3 regions of the Janthinobacterium sp. FW305-128 genome follow, and region 3 is predicted to be linked to each of the others. Evidence: predicted binding sites of a transcription regulator. Region 3 holds the regulator's gene; each other region holds the start of a gene.
What was found. Region 3 encodes FNR, which switches genes on or off when oxygen is low (the NO sensors DNR and NnrR bind a similar motif). Its sites were predicted from a motif close to TTGATNNNNATCAA; they were not measured.

Region 1 (5,365 bases), on a different contig from region 3:
CGGGACTCAAAATCCCGCGCTGGAAACAGCGTGCCGGTTCGATTCCGGCTCCCGGCACCACAGAACACCTTAGTTGTACCTGATCAAACCCGCCCATCGCCAGATGCTGCGGGTTTTTTTATGTTTGTTTTTATGTAAACGTCTTGGCCGCGCCCGGTTTGTCGTTCAGCTCGTCGCAGGCCACGGCACACGCAAGCCGATCTCCCTCGCTTGCTCGATCCCCTTATCCAAACGGCCGCACGCCAAACAGCACGCCGTGCAGCCAGAACGCCAGCAGCAGCCACAGTGCACAGCCCGCGGCTATGGCGATCAGGGTGCCTTGGACGGTGCCGCCCTGGTATGCCACGCCGGCCGCGCGGTCGCGCTGCACGGCGGAAACCAGATCCACCGACGACCAGACGAGGAAGCCGCCGAACAGCAGCACGTCGGCCACGTTGCCGTTGGCCAGCAGATGCGCGACGGCCCAGAGTTGCGTGCCGAGCAGCATGGGGTGGTGCACCAGGGTCTTGATGCGGTTGCGCGGCACATTGGCCGCCGCCAGCAAAATCAGCGAGAACAGCATCAGCAGGCCGCTGGCGTGGCGCAAGCCCATGGGCGGCGTCCACAGCACCTGCGGCTGCTGGCGCGCCAGGGCGTAACCCCAGATGATCAGGCCCAGGCCGGCAAACGCCACGAGCGAGTACAGCCCCTTCCAGCGCTTTTCGCCGAGGCGCGCCAGCTGGGCGCTGCGCCAGCCGTCGGCGACGATGCGTACCGAGTGCAAGCCCAGGAACAGCAGCAAACCGAGTATCAGCACCGTCATCGTCTTCTCCCCCAGTCAATGCCCGCTATCGAGCATACGCGACGCCATGGCCGGCGCCGTCCGCGCAGATCAACGTTCTTCGCGATAGTAATCGCAGCCCTCGAACGTGGTGCGCAGCGCCTGCTGCAGCTGGGCGTAGCGCTCGGGCGTCAAGTTGAAACGCACGTCGATCTGGCCGTCGTCATCCATCTGCATGGCGGCCTCGGCATCCATCTGCACGGACAGGCGGTTCGGATGCAGGATCACGGCGTGCATGTGGCCATACCACGCAAATTCCTGGCCGCCATATTCAATATACGGTTCGTCCATGCCCGTAGCAACGTCCTGCTCGTCGTATTCATCGGCGCGCTGCAGCATCAGGTAGACGGGCTCGCCTTTGCCCGCTGGCGCGGCCAGGGTGGTGATCAGGGCGTCGTCTTCATGGATGACGGACAACTCGGTGGCGGTAAATCCTGCGGACATGGCATGCTTTCAACAAATAAATGAATGACGCCACCATAGCGCAAAAGCGCCGCGCACGACATAGGGCGCGGCGAATAAAGCGTGCCGCCCCAGAAACGCATGGCCGCCTATAATTGCCGCTCCAACCAATTCACAGGAGACCGTCTTGACCGCCGCATCACCTTATACCACCCGCCTGGCCATTCCCTCCATCGCCACCTATCAGCAGCTACGCGTCGCCGCCGGGCTGAGCGCGAAAACCGCGGAGGCGGCGGCCAAGGGCTTGCCGAATTCCCTGTTTGCCGTGCAAGTGCTGCATGGCGACGAGGTCGTCGGCATGGGCAGGGTCATCGGCGATGGCGGCTGTTTTTACCAGGTCGTCGATATCGCCGTGCTGCCGGCCCACCAGGGCAAGGGCTTGGGCAAGCTGATCATGCGCGAAATCCGCCAGTTCATCGACAGCGACGTGCCGGAAAGCGCGTACGTCAGCCTGATCGCCGATGGCCAGGCGCAAGACCTGTATGCGCAGTTCGGTTTCAAGCATACGGCGCCCGCCTCCGTCGGCATGGCGCTGAAGCGCTAGGCGCCCGATGCCGGTCTGGCTGCTGTGCTGCATGGCGCTGGCGCTGCTCTTGAGCGGTGCCGCCTGGCGCGCCGAGCGCGCGCGGCAACGGCGCGGGCGCACGACACGCTGGCTGTGGCTGGCGGCCATCGCCGCGTCCGTCATCTTGCCCCTGGCGTGGCTGCCCGGCGTGCTGGCGGCCATGCCGTCGGAGCAGGCGCAGCTGAAACTGGGCTGGTTTGTCTTATCGAGCGGCATGCTCTTGCTGCTGGCGCTGCGCAGCATCTGGCTGCTGTCGCACCAGCGCCGCTGGCAGAACACATCGCTGCTGGGCACGCCAGTGCACTTGAGCGGCGGCATCGGCCCCTGCGTGGCGGGACTGCTGCGGCCGCGCATCGTGATGCCCGTCTGGCTGCAACTGATTCCCCCCCAACAACAAGCGCTGCTGCTGGCGCATGCACAATGCCGGCTGGCCGCGCGCGATCCGCAGTTGCTGGCCCTGGCCTACGGCTTGATCGTGATCATGCCGTGGAATGTGCCCCTGTGGTGGCAGCTGCACCGGCTGCGCTTTGCCATCGAGGTCGATTGCGATGTGCGCATGCTGGCACGCGGCCACGCGCTGCACGACTATGCCTTCGTCCTGCGCCGGCACGGCCAGTATTATTCGGGCTTGACGGGCGCCTCGCCCATCGTGCTGAACGATCCGCTGGCGCTGCGCCGGCGGCGTCATCTGATGGCCAGATTTACCCGGGACCGGGCGGCGAACTTGCTATAGTAGCGGCAACGCCGCGCGGCATGCCCGCGATCCCGGCTTCCCCCTTAGAAATCAGAGAGATACCATGCTTTACCTGCTTGCCATCGCGATCGTCATCGCCCTGCTATACTACGTCTTCAGCGGCCGCACGCCCGTCAAACCGCTGCACAAGCCACTCGTGTCCGTGCGCCAGTACGTGCCGGCGATCCCTGCGGGCGCACCGGCGCACCACTGGAGCGACGAGGGGCGCTTTGCGTCGGAAGTGGAAAACGAAGCGATGTACCAACCCGCCATCGCCAGGCTGGCCGGCGCACACGGCCCCGGCAACGCGGAAGAAAAATGCCTGGCCCTGCTCGTCTGCGACGATGCCAATCCGTTCCAGGACAAGGCCATCGCCGTCTTCATCGACGGCCTGCTGGTGGGCTACCTGTCGCACAACGACGCCCTGCGCCTGCGCCGCAACCTGGGCCGCATGGATCTGGTGGGCCAGCTGACCTCGTGCGACGCCGTCATCCGCGGCGGCGGCCTGTGGAACGGCAAGCGCCTGTCGTACGCCGTCTGGCTGGACTTGCAGCCGTACAACTAATGATCGCTATACCGCGCGCGCCAGCCTGACGGCCCGCGTGGCAATAAAGCTGGGCAGGAATTTTTCAATTTCAAAGCGCGGGTGGGGATGCATTTCCTCGTGGTAACCGGCCAGCACGAAGCCCGCCGCCAGCTGGCCGCCGATCTGGCTGTCCAGGCTGTGGCCGAAGACCAGCGCCTCGCCCTTTTCCATGCGCGCCGCCAGCGCATCGGCATCCATATCCTCCACATCCGAATACGGCAGCACGAAACGGGGCCGTATCAAGCCCTGCTGTGCCCATTGCGGATCGCGGTCACCGATGAACACGGCCGGGTTGAAGAAACTGCTCAGCAGCACGCCGCCATCGGCCAGCACGCGCGCGCACTCGCGCCACACGGGGGCGATATCGGGCACGTACTGGTTCGACACGGGGTGGATGATGACATCGAAGCTGGCGTCGGCAAAGCAGGCCAGGTCGCGCATGTCGCCCTGGACGGTGGCCAGTTGCAAGCCGTCGCGTTCGGCCACCATGCGGTCTTGCGCCAGTTGCTGTTCAGACAGATCGAAGACGGTGACGTGCGCGCCGGCGGCAGCCAGCACGGGCGCCTGCTGCCCGCCGGCACCGGCCAGGCACAGGATGCGCTTGCCGCGCACCTCGCCCAGCCAGCCGGCCGGCAAGGGACCGGGCGTCAGATGGATTTGCCACTGCCCGGCACGGGCCGCGGCGATGGTGGCGCTGTCGACGGGTTGCGACCACGGGCTGTTCCGTGCAGCCTGGGCATCCCAGGCTTGTTGATTGTGCCGCAAGAAGTTGTTACCGTTATTACCTAAAGGCATCGTCATCCTTTCAGAAAAACAGGACGCGAATGTAGCATGACTCCAGGCAAGGCGCCACACTGCGCGTGCTGGCCGAAAAGAATACGAGAAGGCCTGGAAGCCCGAGAAGTGAACTCCCGCCACGGCCAGCGTTGTTGCGTCACACAAGGAAGTGCCGGACAGATGGCGCCGGCGCCGATGCAGACCACTGGAAGGACAAGGAGTTCAATGCCATTATCGCCGGCAGGACGCCAGGCATTTTGATGCACATCAAACACCTCGCAATTTCCTGCCGATGGACTTGCAGATGGCCATCGCCCATATTTTTTTGACCCACGTCAAGCCCCGCATAAGAAAACCGCCCGCCGGCACGGCAATGCTGGACTTGCCCGTGTTGCCGTTCTAGCCTTGTTGCCACCCTGACTAGCGAATGACACCATGGCCTACAAATCCATCCTCGTCCACGCCGACCTGTCGCGCCATGCGCCGCAGCGCATCGCCATCGCGGCGCGGCTGGCGCACACGCACCAGGCGCACCTGATCGGCGCCGCCATGACGGGCGTATCGCGCTTTACCCTGGAAAACAACCGCGGCATGCGCGGCGGCGCCGTGGCGGCGCAAATTACCGCCCTGCACGGGCAGGCGGAGCAGGCGCTGGACCAGTTTGAAACGCTGGCGCGCCAGGCGGGCGCCGTTTCGCTCGAGCGGCGCCTGATCGAAGACGACGAGGATGGCGGCCTGGCCGTCAGCGCCCGCTACAGCGACTTGACGGTGCTCAGCCAGCACGACGCCAGCGAAGCGCTGCCCGGCGCCATGAGCGACCTGGTGCCCTACGTCATGCTGAACGCGGCCCGTCCCGTGCTGATCGTGCCGCGCAGCGGTCAATTCGCGCAAGTGGACAACACCGTGGTGGTGGCCTGGGATGGCAGCATGGAAGCGACGCGCGCCGTCGGCCACGCCCTGCCCCTGCTGCGCGCGGCGCGCCTGGTGGTGCTCGCCTTGCTGCACCCGCCGGCCGGCCACGCACAGCCGGCCCGCCATCCGGGCGCCGACATCGCCGCCTACCTGAGCCGCCATGGCGTGCCCGTCGAGGTGCGCCCCGCCGTCACGACGGGCGACGTCGGCGCGGCGCTGCTGGCCATGACGGCCGAAGTGCATGCGGACCTGCTGGTCATGGGCGGCTACGGCCACGCCCGCTTCCGCGAAATCCTGCTGGGCGGCGTGACGGAAACGGTGCTGCGCCAGATGACCTTGCCCGTGCTGATGGCGCACTGAGATCCCGCGCGCCACGTTCTGTTGCACAATGGCTATACTTGCCTGATTTTCCATATCAAGGCAATGTAGATGAAGCAACAAATGATCAATTGGGGCAGCAGCCTGGCGCCGTTCGGCAGTGAACTGCTGTGGACCGCCCTGCCATCGATG
Region 2 (5,365 bases), on a different contig from region 3:
CAAGCCAGCGCCAGGTTGGCGCCCGCGCCGGCGGCCACGCCGTTGACGGCGCAGATCACGGGCATAGCCAGGGCTTTCAAGGCCAGCACCAGCGGCGCGTAGTTCTTTTCCACCGATTCGCCCAGGTCCACGCCCTTCGAGCCCGGTTCCACGGCGCGGTCGGACAAATCCTGGCCCGCGCAAAAGCCGCGGCCCGCGCCCGTCAGCACGAAGACGCGAACGGAACTGTCGGCGTTCACTTGCGCAAGCGCGTCGCGCACTTCCTCGTGCATGGCTTGCGTAAAGCTATTGAGCTTGTCGGGACGGTTCAGGGTGAGCGTCGCGATACCCTGCTCGATGGTGAAGAGGATGTTTTGGTAGGTCATGGCATCTCGCTATTTTTATTTATTGGCCCGCAGCGGAAATCTGGGGTCAGACCCGGCGGGTCTGACCCCGGCTTTTATTCTGCCTGATCGAAGTCGACGACGACCTTGTCGGTCAGCGGAAAACTCTGGCAGCTGAGGACGAAGCCGCGCGCCACTTCATAGTCTTCCAGCGCGTAGTTGACGTCCATCTCGACCTTGCCGTCGAGGATCTTGCAGCGGCAGGTCGAGCACACGCCGCCCTTGCACGAGTAGCGCATGTCCAGCCCACTGCGCAGTCCCGCGTCGAGGATGGACTCCTTGTCCTTGTCCATCATGAACGTGGTATGGTTGCCGTCCATGATGACGGTCACTTCCGTTTCCTGCACAGCATCCGCAGCCAGCTGGGCGCGCGGCTTGTGGGCGTTTTTCGGGATGCTGGCGGCGAACAGTTCGATCTTGATATTCTGCTTGGGCATGCCGGCCGCCTGCAGGGCAGCGGACACGCCGAGCATCATGTCTTCCGGGCCGCAAATAAACGCGTTGTCGTAGTCTTCGACTTTGATCCAGTGCTGCAGGAACTGCTCGCATTTTTCCTGCGTGATGCGGCCGTTGAACAATTCGATGTCCTGCTGCTCGCGGCTCATCACGTAGACGAGGTTCAAACGCTCCAGGTACACATCCTTCAGGTCCGTCAATTCTTCCTTGAAGATGACGGAGGACGAGGCGCGGTTGCCGTAGAACAGAGTAAAACGGCTCAGAGGTTCCGTCAGCAAGGTCGTCTTGATGATGGAGAGGATGGGCGTGATGCCGCTGCCGGCCGCGAATGCCAGGTAATGCTTGCGGTTGACGCAGTCGAGCGGCACGTTGAAGTGTCCCATGGGCGGCATCACCTCGATGGTGGCGCCGGCTTTCAGGGTGTCGTTGGCCCAGGTGGAGAAAGCGCCGCCCGGCGTGCGCTTGATGGCCACGCGCAGGGTGCCGTCCTGCACCGCCGAACAAATGGAATACGAACGGCGCACGTCTTCCGCGTTGATGTTGGCGCGCAGGGTCAGGTGCTGGCCCTGCTGGAAGCGGAACTGCTGCTGCAGTTCAGACGGCACGTCGAACGTGACGGCGATGGTGTCGCGCGTTTCGTTGCGCACGTTGGCCACGGACAGCGGATAAAATTTACTCATGCTTCATCTCCAGTTTCTTCGGAACGTGTGCCTGATTTTTTTAGTGGCACTTGAAGTAGTCAAACGGTTCGCGGCAAGCCAGGCATTTGTACAGGGCCTTGCACGGCGTGGAGCCGAACTGGCTGGTCAGCTGCGTGTGCGTCGAGCCGCAGTTCGGGCAGATCACGTCCAGTTTCGGCATCGCCTGGCGCTTGACGCCGCCACGCAAACCGCTGATGTCGATCACCTGCTGCTGCGGCGGGGCGATGCCGTAGCCTTTCAGCTTGGCCTTGCCCGCCTCGCTCATCCAGTCCGTGGTCCAGGCGGGCGCCAGCTGGTTCACCAGGGTCACCTTGGCCACGCCATGGCTGCACAAGGCATCCGTGACGGCGTCGGCGATCACCTGCATGGCCGGACAACCCGAATACGTGGGCGTGATCGTCACGATGCACGCATCGCCATCCGTCACTTCGACGGCGCGCACGATGCCCAGGTCCACCACCGAAATGACGGGGATTTCCGGGTCAGGCACGTCGCCCAGCCAGGCCCAGACCTGGGCCGCGTCCAGCGCTGCCATGGGCGTGTTCATTACCACTCCGCCCCGGGGTAGGCGCGCTGCAGGAACTGCATCTCGGCCAGAATAAAACCCAAGTGTTCCGTGTGCGTGCCCTGCTTGCCGCCCTTTTGCATCCAGGCGTCGGGCGCCGGCATGGTCAAGGTGGCTTCGGCGAAGATCTCGGCCACGTGCTCGAGGAAAGCCCGGCGCAGCACGTCCGATGGCGGCGCGATGCCGGCGGCGACCATGGCCTGGTCGACGGCGTCGTACTTGAACATCTCGCCCGTGTACATCCACAGCTTGTCGGCCGCGGCCTGCGTTTTCGCATGGCTGTCCGCCGTGCCGTCGCCGAGGCGCACGATGAGGTCACCGCTGCGGCGCAGGTGATACGTCACTTCCTTGATCGACTTTTGCGCCACATCGACGATGCGACCATCCGTCGATTTCGTCAGTTCCAGCAGCTGGAAGTAGTGCCAGCTGTCGAAGAAGAACTGGCGCATCATGGTGTCGGCGTAATTGCCGTTCGGCTGTTCGACCAGCAGGCAGTTCTTGAAATCGTGGGCGTCGCGCAAGAAGGCGATGTCGTCCTCGTCGCGGCCCGCGTTTTCCAGTTCCGCCGCATAGCTGAACCACAAGCGCGTCTGGCCCAACAGATCGAGCGCCACGTTGGTCAGCGCCATGTCTTCTTCCAGCGCCGGTCCCTTGCCGCACAGCTGCGACAGCTGCTGGCTGAGGATCAGGGCGTTGTCGCCCAGGCGCAAAAGGTAGTTGACCTTGTCATCCATTGCAGGCGCTCCCATCACAGGTTCTTGACTTCTTCCGGCATCGGGAAGAAGGTGGGATGGCGGTACACCTTGCTGTTCGACGGTTCGAACAGGGCGCCCTTGTCGCCGGGGCTGCTGGCGACGATATCGGCCGCGCGCACCACCCAGATGCTCACGCCTTCATTGCGGCGCGTGTAGACGTCGCGCGCATGGTTGACCGCCATCGCGGCGTCGGACGCGTGCAGGCTACCTACATGCTTGTGCGCCAGGCCGTGCTGGCTGCGGATGAAAACTTCCCACAAAGGCCATTCTTTGCTCATGTTGCTATCCCCTATCTGTCTTATGTAATTACGCTGCTGCTTTGTTAGCGGCTTGCTTGTCGGCATAGGCGACCAAGGCATCGCGGAACCATGCGCCGTCTTCATACGCTTTCACGCGCGTTTGCAAACGTTCGCGGTTGCACGGGCCATTACCCTTCAGGACATTGTTGAACTCGGCCCAGTCGATCTCGCCAAATTCATAGTGGCCCGTCTCCGCGTTGAACTTCAGGTCGGGATCGGGCACGGTCAGGCCAAGGTATTCGATTTGCGGCACGGTCTGGTCGACCATGCGCTGGCGCAATTCATCGTTCGAGAACAGCTTGATGCGCCATTGCGCCGATTGCGCGCTGTTGACGGAGGCGGCGTCGGACGGGCCGAACATCATCAGCGATGGCCACCACCAGCGGTTCAAGGCATCTTGCGCCATGGCTTTCTGTGCGGGCGTACCCTTGCACAGCGACATCATGATGTCGTAGCCCTGGCGCGCATGGAACGATTCTTCCTTGCAGACGCGGATCATGGCGCGCGCATACGGACCGTAGGAACAGCGGCACAGGGGAATCTGGTTGATGATGGCGGAACCGTCGACCAGCCAGCCGATGGCGCCCATGTCGGCCCACGACAGGGTGGGATAGTTGAAGATGCTGGAATACTTGGCTTTGCCAGAATGCAAGGCAGCGAGCAAATCGTCGCGCGACACGCCCAGGGTTTCCGCGGCGCTGTACAGGTACAGGCCGTGGCCCGCTTCGTCCTGGATCTTCGCCAGCAGGATCGACTTGCGTTTCAGGGTCGGTGCGCGCGTGACCCAGTTACCTTCGGGCAATTGGCCGACGATTTCCGAGTGCGCGTGCTGCGAAATCTGGCGGATCAGCGTCTTGCGGTAGGCGTCCGGCATCCAGTCCTTGGCCTCGATCTTGATGCCTTCGTCGATGCGCGCCTGGAAAGCGCGCTCTTCCTGGCCCATGTCGTCGATGGAGCGGACGTTCTTGAGGCCGGTTTCAACCATTTGTGCGTACATGATGTGTCTCCCATGTCTTTGATTTTGCGCAGCAACGCGGTGCGATAAACAGATAATACGATACAAAAAACGATTTGCATACACTTGATGTGAATCATTTTAAAAAATCGTATCTTGTGCAGCTTTTTTGTGCGTATGATATTGCTTATGAGAAAACACCATGGGGCGCTACCCGCGCTTCCGGCAAATTATTGCCGCGCTACCCGCGCAGCCAAGTAAACTGCTGCTTTTATTGAACCGACCGCAACACGGCCAGACCGGAACCACATGAAGAACACCCGCTGCACGGCATGGATAGCCGATTTCCTGGAAAGCGACCCACCGCGCTCGAAGTCCCTGGTGATGACCATCTTCGGCGACGCCATCGTGCCGCGCGGCGGCGCCATCTGGCTGGGCAGCCTGATCGAACTGCTGGCGCCATTCGGCGTCAATGACCGGCTATTGCGCACCAGCGTGTTCCGCCTGGCGCAGGAAGGCTGGCTCAGCTCGCAGCGCGACGGCCGCCGCAGCGCCTATGCGATACGCCCGGAGGCGCTGGCCCGCTTCGAACGCGCCTACCGCCGCATCTACGCGCCGCTGGTCGTGCACTGGGATGGCAGCTGGACCCTGGTGATCGGTCCGGCCGGCAGCATCGGCGCCGCCGAACGGGGCGCGCTGCGCAAGGAATTATTGTGGGCGGGCTACGGCTTGATCTCTCCCGGCATCTTTGGCCATCCGGCCAGCAATGCGGAGGCGCTGGAAGATATCCTCGTGCGCAACGAGGTGCAGGGCAAGCTGTATGTCTGCCACACAACAGAGTTGCCGGGTGTCAGCACGCGGCCCCTGCGCGACATGGTGGGCGACTGCTGGGACTTGTCGGAAGTGATGGCCGGCTACGAAAAATTCATCGCCAGCTTCCAGCCGCTGCTGACCCTGCTGCAGGAAGAACCCGTGTTCGATGCGGAGCAAGCGTTCGTCATCCGCTCGCTGCTGACGCACGCCTACCGTCGCGTGCAGTTGCACGACCCGCAACTGCCCGTCGAACTGCTGCCCGAACCGTGGCCTGGCACGCAAGCCTATGCGCTGGCGCGCGACCTGTACCGCATCACGTATGCTCCTGCAGAGGAACACATCCTGGCCACCCTGCGTCGCGAGGATGAGCACGCGCCGGACGTGGAGCCGTGGTTTTACGAACGCTTCGGCGGACTGAACACCTGATAAAACGTCCAT
Region 3 (5,365 bases):
GGCCACTATTCGGTCGCCGGCGAGTTCGTCTACGACCGTCCGTTCCAGTGGGGTTCCAAGCGCACGGGGCCGGACCTGGCCCGCGTGGGTGCCCGCTACAGCGACGAATGGCACCGCACGCACTTGAACAACCCGCGCGACGTGGTGCCCGAGTCGAACATGCCGGCCTACCCATGGCTGGCGAAGACCAAGCTGGTGCCTGACGACATCATGCCGAAGATGCGCGCCCTGAAACGCCTGGGCCAGCCGTACAGCGACGAAGAGATCGCCGCCGGCCCCGCGCAGCTGCAGGACAAGACGGAAGAAGACGCCCTGGTCGCCTATCTGCAAGGCCTCGGTACATTAATCAAAACAAGGAATTAGCATGGCAATCGAAAACCTGTTTGACAGCGCCAGCAGCGTCATGACGGTGGTTTCCTTTATGACATTCGTGGGCATCCTGTGGTGGACGTTCAGCCGCAGCAATGGCGACTTCGACGCGGCGGCACGCCTGCCGTTCGCCGACGAGGCGCTCGACTATCCGGCCGATGCCGCGCCGGCACAAGGGGAGCGCAACCATGGCTGACTTTACCAATGGCTTCTGGAATATCTACATCGTCGTGCTGTCCCTGCTGGGCATCATCGGCTGCGGCGTGCTGCTGTACTCGCAGTCGAAAGTGAAAGTGGCCGCCGGCGCCCCCGCCGACGGCACCACGGGCCACGTGTGGGACGAGGACTTGAAGGAACTCAATACGCCGATGCCGCGCTGGTGGATGTGGCTGTTCTACATCACCATCGTCTTCGCGCTGGCCTACCTGTTCCTGTACCCGGGCCTGGGCACCTACGCCGGCAGCCTGGGCTGGAAATCGACGGGCCAGTACGAGGAAGAGCTGAAGAAGGCGGAAGCCGACTACGGCCCCCTGTTCAACAAGTACCTGAGCCAGGACTTGAAGACGGTGGCCGCCGATCCGCAGGCGCAAGCGATCGGCCAGCGTCTGTTCCTGACCTACTGCGCGCAATGCCACGGTTCGGATGCCCGCGGCAACAAGGGCTTCCCCAACCTGACGGACAAGGACTGGCTGTATGGCGGTGATCCCGACATCATCAAGACCACCATCATGCACGGCCGCAATGGGCAGATGCCGCCGATGGGCGCCGCGCTCGGTTCCGAAAAAGATGTCGAGAACGTGGCCCATTACGTGCTGAGTCTGTCCGGTTCCACGTCGGACCCCGTCAAGTCCGTGCTGGGCAAGGCCAAGTTCGGCGCCTGCATGGCCTGTCACGGCGCCGATGCGAAGGGCAACCAGATGCTCGGCGCGCCTAACCTGACGGACAAGATCTGGCTGTACGGCGGCAGCGCCGATACCATCATGGAAACCGTGCGCAAGGGTCGCAACAACACCATGCCGGCCTTCAGCGACTTCCTCGGCGAATCCAAGGTACACGTGCTGTCGGCGTATGTCTGGAGCCTGTCGAATCCCCAGACGCCCGTGAAATGATGTAATGGAACCTCAAGTCATCAAGATGTATGCGGCCCGCGAGCAAATCTACCCTCGCGAGGCCAAAGGACGCTACGCTACCTGGCGATGGGTATGCGTATGGCTTACCCAGCTCGCGTTCTACGGCTTGCCGTGGTTGACCTGGAATGGCAGGCAAGCCCTGCTGTTCGATTTGACCACGCGCAAGTTCTACATTTTCGGCGTCGTGCTGTGGCCCCAGGATTTCATCTATCTGGCGGCCCTGCTGATCATCTGTGCGTATTTGTTATTCCTCGTCACGGCCATTGCCGGGCGGGTGTGGTGCGGGTTTTCTTGCCCGCAAACGGTATACACGGAAATCTTCCTGTGGGTCGAACGCCGCATCGAGGGCACGCGCAGCGCGCGCATGGCCCTCGACAAGCAGGGCCCCTCCGTGCGCAAGGCGTTCAAGAAGACGGCCAAGCACCTGGTATGGGGCGCCATCGCCCTGTGGACGGGCTTTACCTTTGTCGGCTACTTCACGCCGATCAAGGAACTGGCGCGCGAAGTGACCACCCTCAATTTCGGTCCCTGGGAATGGTTCTGGGTCTTGTTCTACAGTCTGGCAACCTACGGCAACGCGGGCTGGCTGCGCGAGCAGGTGTGCAAATACATGTGCCCCTACGCGCGCTTCCAGAGCGCCATGTTCGACCAGGACACCCTGATCATCACCTACGATGCCAAGCGCGGCGAACCACGCGGCGCCATGAGCAAGAAGGCCGGCAACAACGACAAGCTGGGCGACTGCATCGATTGCACCCTGTGCGTGCAGGTGTGTCCGACCGGTATCGATATCCGCAACGGTCTGCAGTATGAATGCATCGGCTGCGCCGCCTGCGTCGATGCCTGCAATACGGTGATGGACAAGGTCGAGCGGCCGCGTGGCCTGATACGCTACAGCACCGACCATGCGATGGAAAACAACTTCAATTCGAAGCAGATCCGCCAGCGCGCCATGCGCCCGCGCGTGCTGATCTACACGTCCATCCTGGCCCTGATCATCATCGCCGTGTGTACGTCGCTGGCCCTGCGCACGCCCCTGAAAATGGACGTGATCCGCGACCGCGGTTCGATGGGACGCGAGGTGGAAGACGGCATGATCGAAAACGTCTATCGTCTGCAGATCATGAACACCTCGGAGCAAAGCCAGCATTTCAAAATCAGCGCTTCCGGCTTGCCGGGTCTGACCTTGCTGACGCGCGACGAAGTGACCTTGCAGCCGACGGAAACGCTGGGCTGGCCGATCCGCCTGCGCGTGCCGCACGGCGTCGGCGAGAAGGGCTCGAACAAGATTGCGATCGAATTGCACTCGCTGGACGACCCGTCGCTGCATGTGCGCGAAAGCGCGGTGTTCATCGTGCCGCGGTGATGTTGATTTGGGGTCGGCCCCTCCGGGTCCGACCCCGTTATTTCGCCGTAGGGGTATCATCAATCATGCGTTAGGGTCACTTGATTTTCAACCCGGAAGCAAAAGCTGGAGTCGGACCCAAAGGGTCCGCCCCCAAGGAGAACACAATGTCCGACAGTCTGAAACTGCAACCTCCCGTTGCCCCGTGGTACAAGCATCGCTGGCCATGGCTGCTGATGATCGGTCCCGGCCTGTCCGTGGTCGTCGGCAGCTTCATGGGCTATATCGCGTTTACGCAGCCCGACGCGCTGGTGGTGGGCGACTATTACAAGCAGGGCAAGGCGATCAACCAGGATTTGAAGCGCGACACGATCGCCAGCGACCTGGCCATGGACACGACCCTGTCGTATGACGTCGCTGCAGCGCGCCTGAGCGGCTCCGTGCACAGCTTCGGCAAGGCGTACCAGGGGCCTTTGCAGCTGCACCTGGCGCATGCGACCCTGCCGGAAAAGGATATCAAGCTGCTGGTGCAGCCCGATGCGGCCGGCAATTTTTCCGTGGCGCTGCCGATGCTCGAGCGCAGCCGCTGGCAAGTGCTGGTGGAAAACGACAAACGCGAGTGGCGCCTGTCCGGCATCTGGACCTGGCCCGTGCAACGCAGCATCGCGCTGCATGCGGATGAAGAGTTATAACGTACAGCGCCGGGAAAAAACCGTAGCGAGCGGCAGTGATTTGTGGCTGAGAAGCACAGCTGTGCTATAGCACAGCGAGCATCGCAGGCCGCAAAGCACGACGCGCAGTAGGTTTTGACGGTGCTGTTACTTGCAGACGTCGGTGCCGGCTGTAATGGCTTTCAGCTTGGCCGGCTGCAAGATCTCGATCTCGCGGTTGGAGACGCGCAGCCAGCCTTCCTTCTTGAATTTCGACAATAAACGGCTGACGCTTTCGATGGTCAGGCCCAAGTAGTTGCCGATTTCCTCGCGCGACATGCGCAACTGAAATTTGCTGGCCGAATAGCCGCGCGCTTCATAGCGCGACGCCAGGTTGACGATAAAGGCGGCAAAACGCTGCGTCGCCTGCATATTGCCCAGCAACAGCATGACACTTTGCTCGCGCGTGATTTCCTGGCTCATCATGCGGTGGAAATGGCGCAGCAGGGTCGGCATATTACCCAGCAATTGTTCCAGGCTGGAAAACGGGATTTCACACACTTCGCTGTCTTCCAGCGCCACCGCATTACAGTGGTGGCGGTCGGCGCTGATGGCGTCCATGCCCAGCAGTTCGCCCGCCATCTGGAAACCCGTCACCTGCTCTTCGCCGCCCGGATTGATCTGGTAGGTCTTGAAGTGGCCCAGACGGATCGCATACAGGTTCTGGAACGAGTCGCCGATGCGGAACAGCGAAGCGCCGCGCACGATCTTGCGGCGGCGGCCAATGATCTGGTCCAGTCTGTCCATGTCGCCCACGTCGAGGCCCATCGGCAGACACAATTGATGCATGCTGCAGGTCGAGCATCGCGCACGCAACGCTTCCACGGTCACTGTGGGCGAGGTTGGAGTGAGTAGCGCTTCAGTCATGTCGGTACCTTTTAGAAAATGCAACAACAAGTTTACTGCATACAGGGTTGCCGTGTGCCAATTTCACCGCAATTTCGCTGAATAAACTACGTTCCGACTTTAATTATATGGCAACATCGTCAAAAGCCCATGCGGAGAGGGCAATTTGCGTGGCGGCGCTTGCCAAGCTGGGGTATTGATAGGAAAATTCCTGACAGCATTATCTGCCGCCTGTGCCGCCCGGTACTGAAAAGGAAATCATGAAGCCTCTCGGCATCAAAGCAAAAGTCGCGCTGGCCACCAGCCTGACCTCGATCGCCATGATCGCGCTGGTCACCATGATCCAGGTGCAGCACATGCGCGACGATTTCACCAAGGTACTGTTGAGCCAGCAGTCGTCCCTGATCAGCCGCACCGCCGCCGAGCTCGACGACAAGCTGGGCATGCTGCTGCAGATCGTCACCCTGACGGCACGGCAGCAGCCGCCGGAACTGATCACCCAGCCCGCCCAACTGCGCGACTACTATTCGCGCCGCTCGATGCTGGTGCTGTTCGACGACGTGCTGGTGCTCGACGCGCACGGCGCCGTCGTGGCCGACATGCCGGAAGTGGCGGGGCGCGCCGGCATCAACGTCGCCGAGCGCGAGTATTTCCAGACCGTGCTGCGCACGCGCCAGCCCATGATCACCGAGCCGATGCTGGGCAAATCGAGCGGCATGCCCATCGTGCAGATGGTCGCGCCCGTGCTGGGCGCCGATGGCCAGGTGGCCGGCGTGGTGATCGGCGTGCTGCGCCTGTACAAGGATAACCTGCTGGGGAGGTTGCGCTCGGAAAAGATCGGCAAGAGCGGCTATTACTTCGTCCTCACGCGCGGCGCCGTGCCGCGCTATGTGCTGCATCCCGACACCAGCCGTTTGCTGCAGCCGCGCCTGCCGAACGCCAACCTGACGACCACCCGGCTGCTG

Region 1: a site for FNR is predicted at 4,201-4,214, ahead of IGS60_RS01235 (universal stress protein). Genes of this name have one in related genera too.
Region 2: a site for FNR is predicted at 4,241-4,254, ahead of paaA (1,2-phenylacetyl-CoA epoxidase subunit PaaA). Genes of this name have one in related genera too.

What each region holds. Positions count from the first base shown of each region.
Region 1 is NZ_JACYMK010000001.1:266,420-271,784, reverse strand. It holds tRNA gene IGS60_RS01270 (tRNA-Leu) at 1-60, shown strand, start outside; gene IGS60_RS01265 (NnrU family protein) at 224-802, opposite strand; gene IGS60_RS01260 (Imm10 family immunity protein) at 872-1,264, opposite strand; gene IGS60_RS01255 (GNAT family N-acetyltransferase) at 1,410-1,826, shown strand; gene IGS60_RS01250 (M56 family metallopeptidase) at 1,834-2,580, shown strand; gene IGS60_RS01245 (hypothetical protein) at 2,645-3,145, shown strand; gene IGS60_RS01240 (class I SAM-dependent methyltransferase) at 3,152-3,967, opposite strand; gene IGS60_RS01235 (universal stress protein) at 4,379-5,215, shown strand; gene IGS60_RS01230 (hypothetical protein) at 5,285-5,365, shown strand, end outside.
Region 2 is NZ_JACYMK010000001.1:333,059-338,423, reverse strand. It holds gene paaG (2-(1,2-epoxy-1,2-dihydrophenyl)acetyl-CoA isomerase PaaG) at 1-365, opposite strand, end outside; gene paaE (1,2-phenylacetyl-CoA epoxidase subunit PaaE) at 440-1,519, opposite strand; gene paaD (1,2-phenylacetyl-CoA epoxidase subunit PaaD) at 1,560-2,087, opposite strand; gene paaC (1,2-phenylacetyl-CoA epoxidase subunit PaaC) at 2,087-2,854, opposite strand; gene paaB (1,2-phenylacetyl-CoA epoxidase subunit PaaB) at 2,854-3,138, opposite strand; gene paaA (1,2-phenylacetyl-CoA epoxidase subunit PaaA) at 3,167-4,156, opposite strand; gene paaX (phenylacetic acid degradation operon negative regulatory protein PaaX) at 4,424-5,353, shown strand.
Region 3 is NZ_JACYMK010000004.1:370,028-375,392, reverse strand. It holds gene ccoO (cytochrome-c oxidase, cbb3-type subunit II) at 1-363, shown strand, start outside; gene IGS60_RS11590 (cbb3-type cytochrome c oxidase subunit 3) at 365-565, shown strand; gene ccoP (cytochrome-c oxidase, cbb3-type subunit III) at 558-1,478, shown strand; gene ccoG (cytochrome c oxidase accessory protein CcoG) at 1,483-2,865, shown strand; gene IGS60_RS11575 (FixH family protein) at 3,012-3,536, shown strand; gene fnr (fumarate/nitrate reduction transcriptional regulator Fnr) at 3,663-4,421, opposite strand; gene IGS60_RS11565 (response regulator) at 4,661-5,365, shown strand, end outside.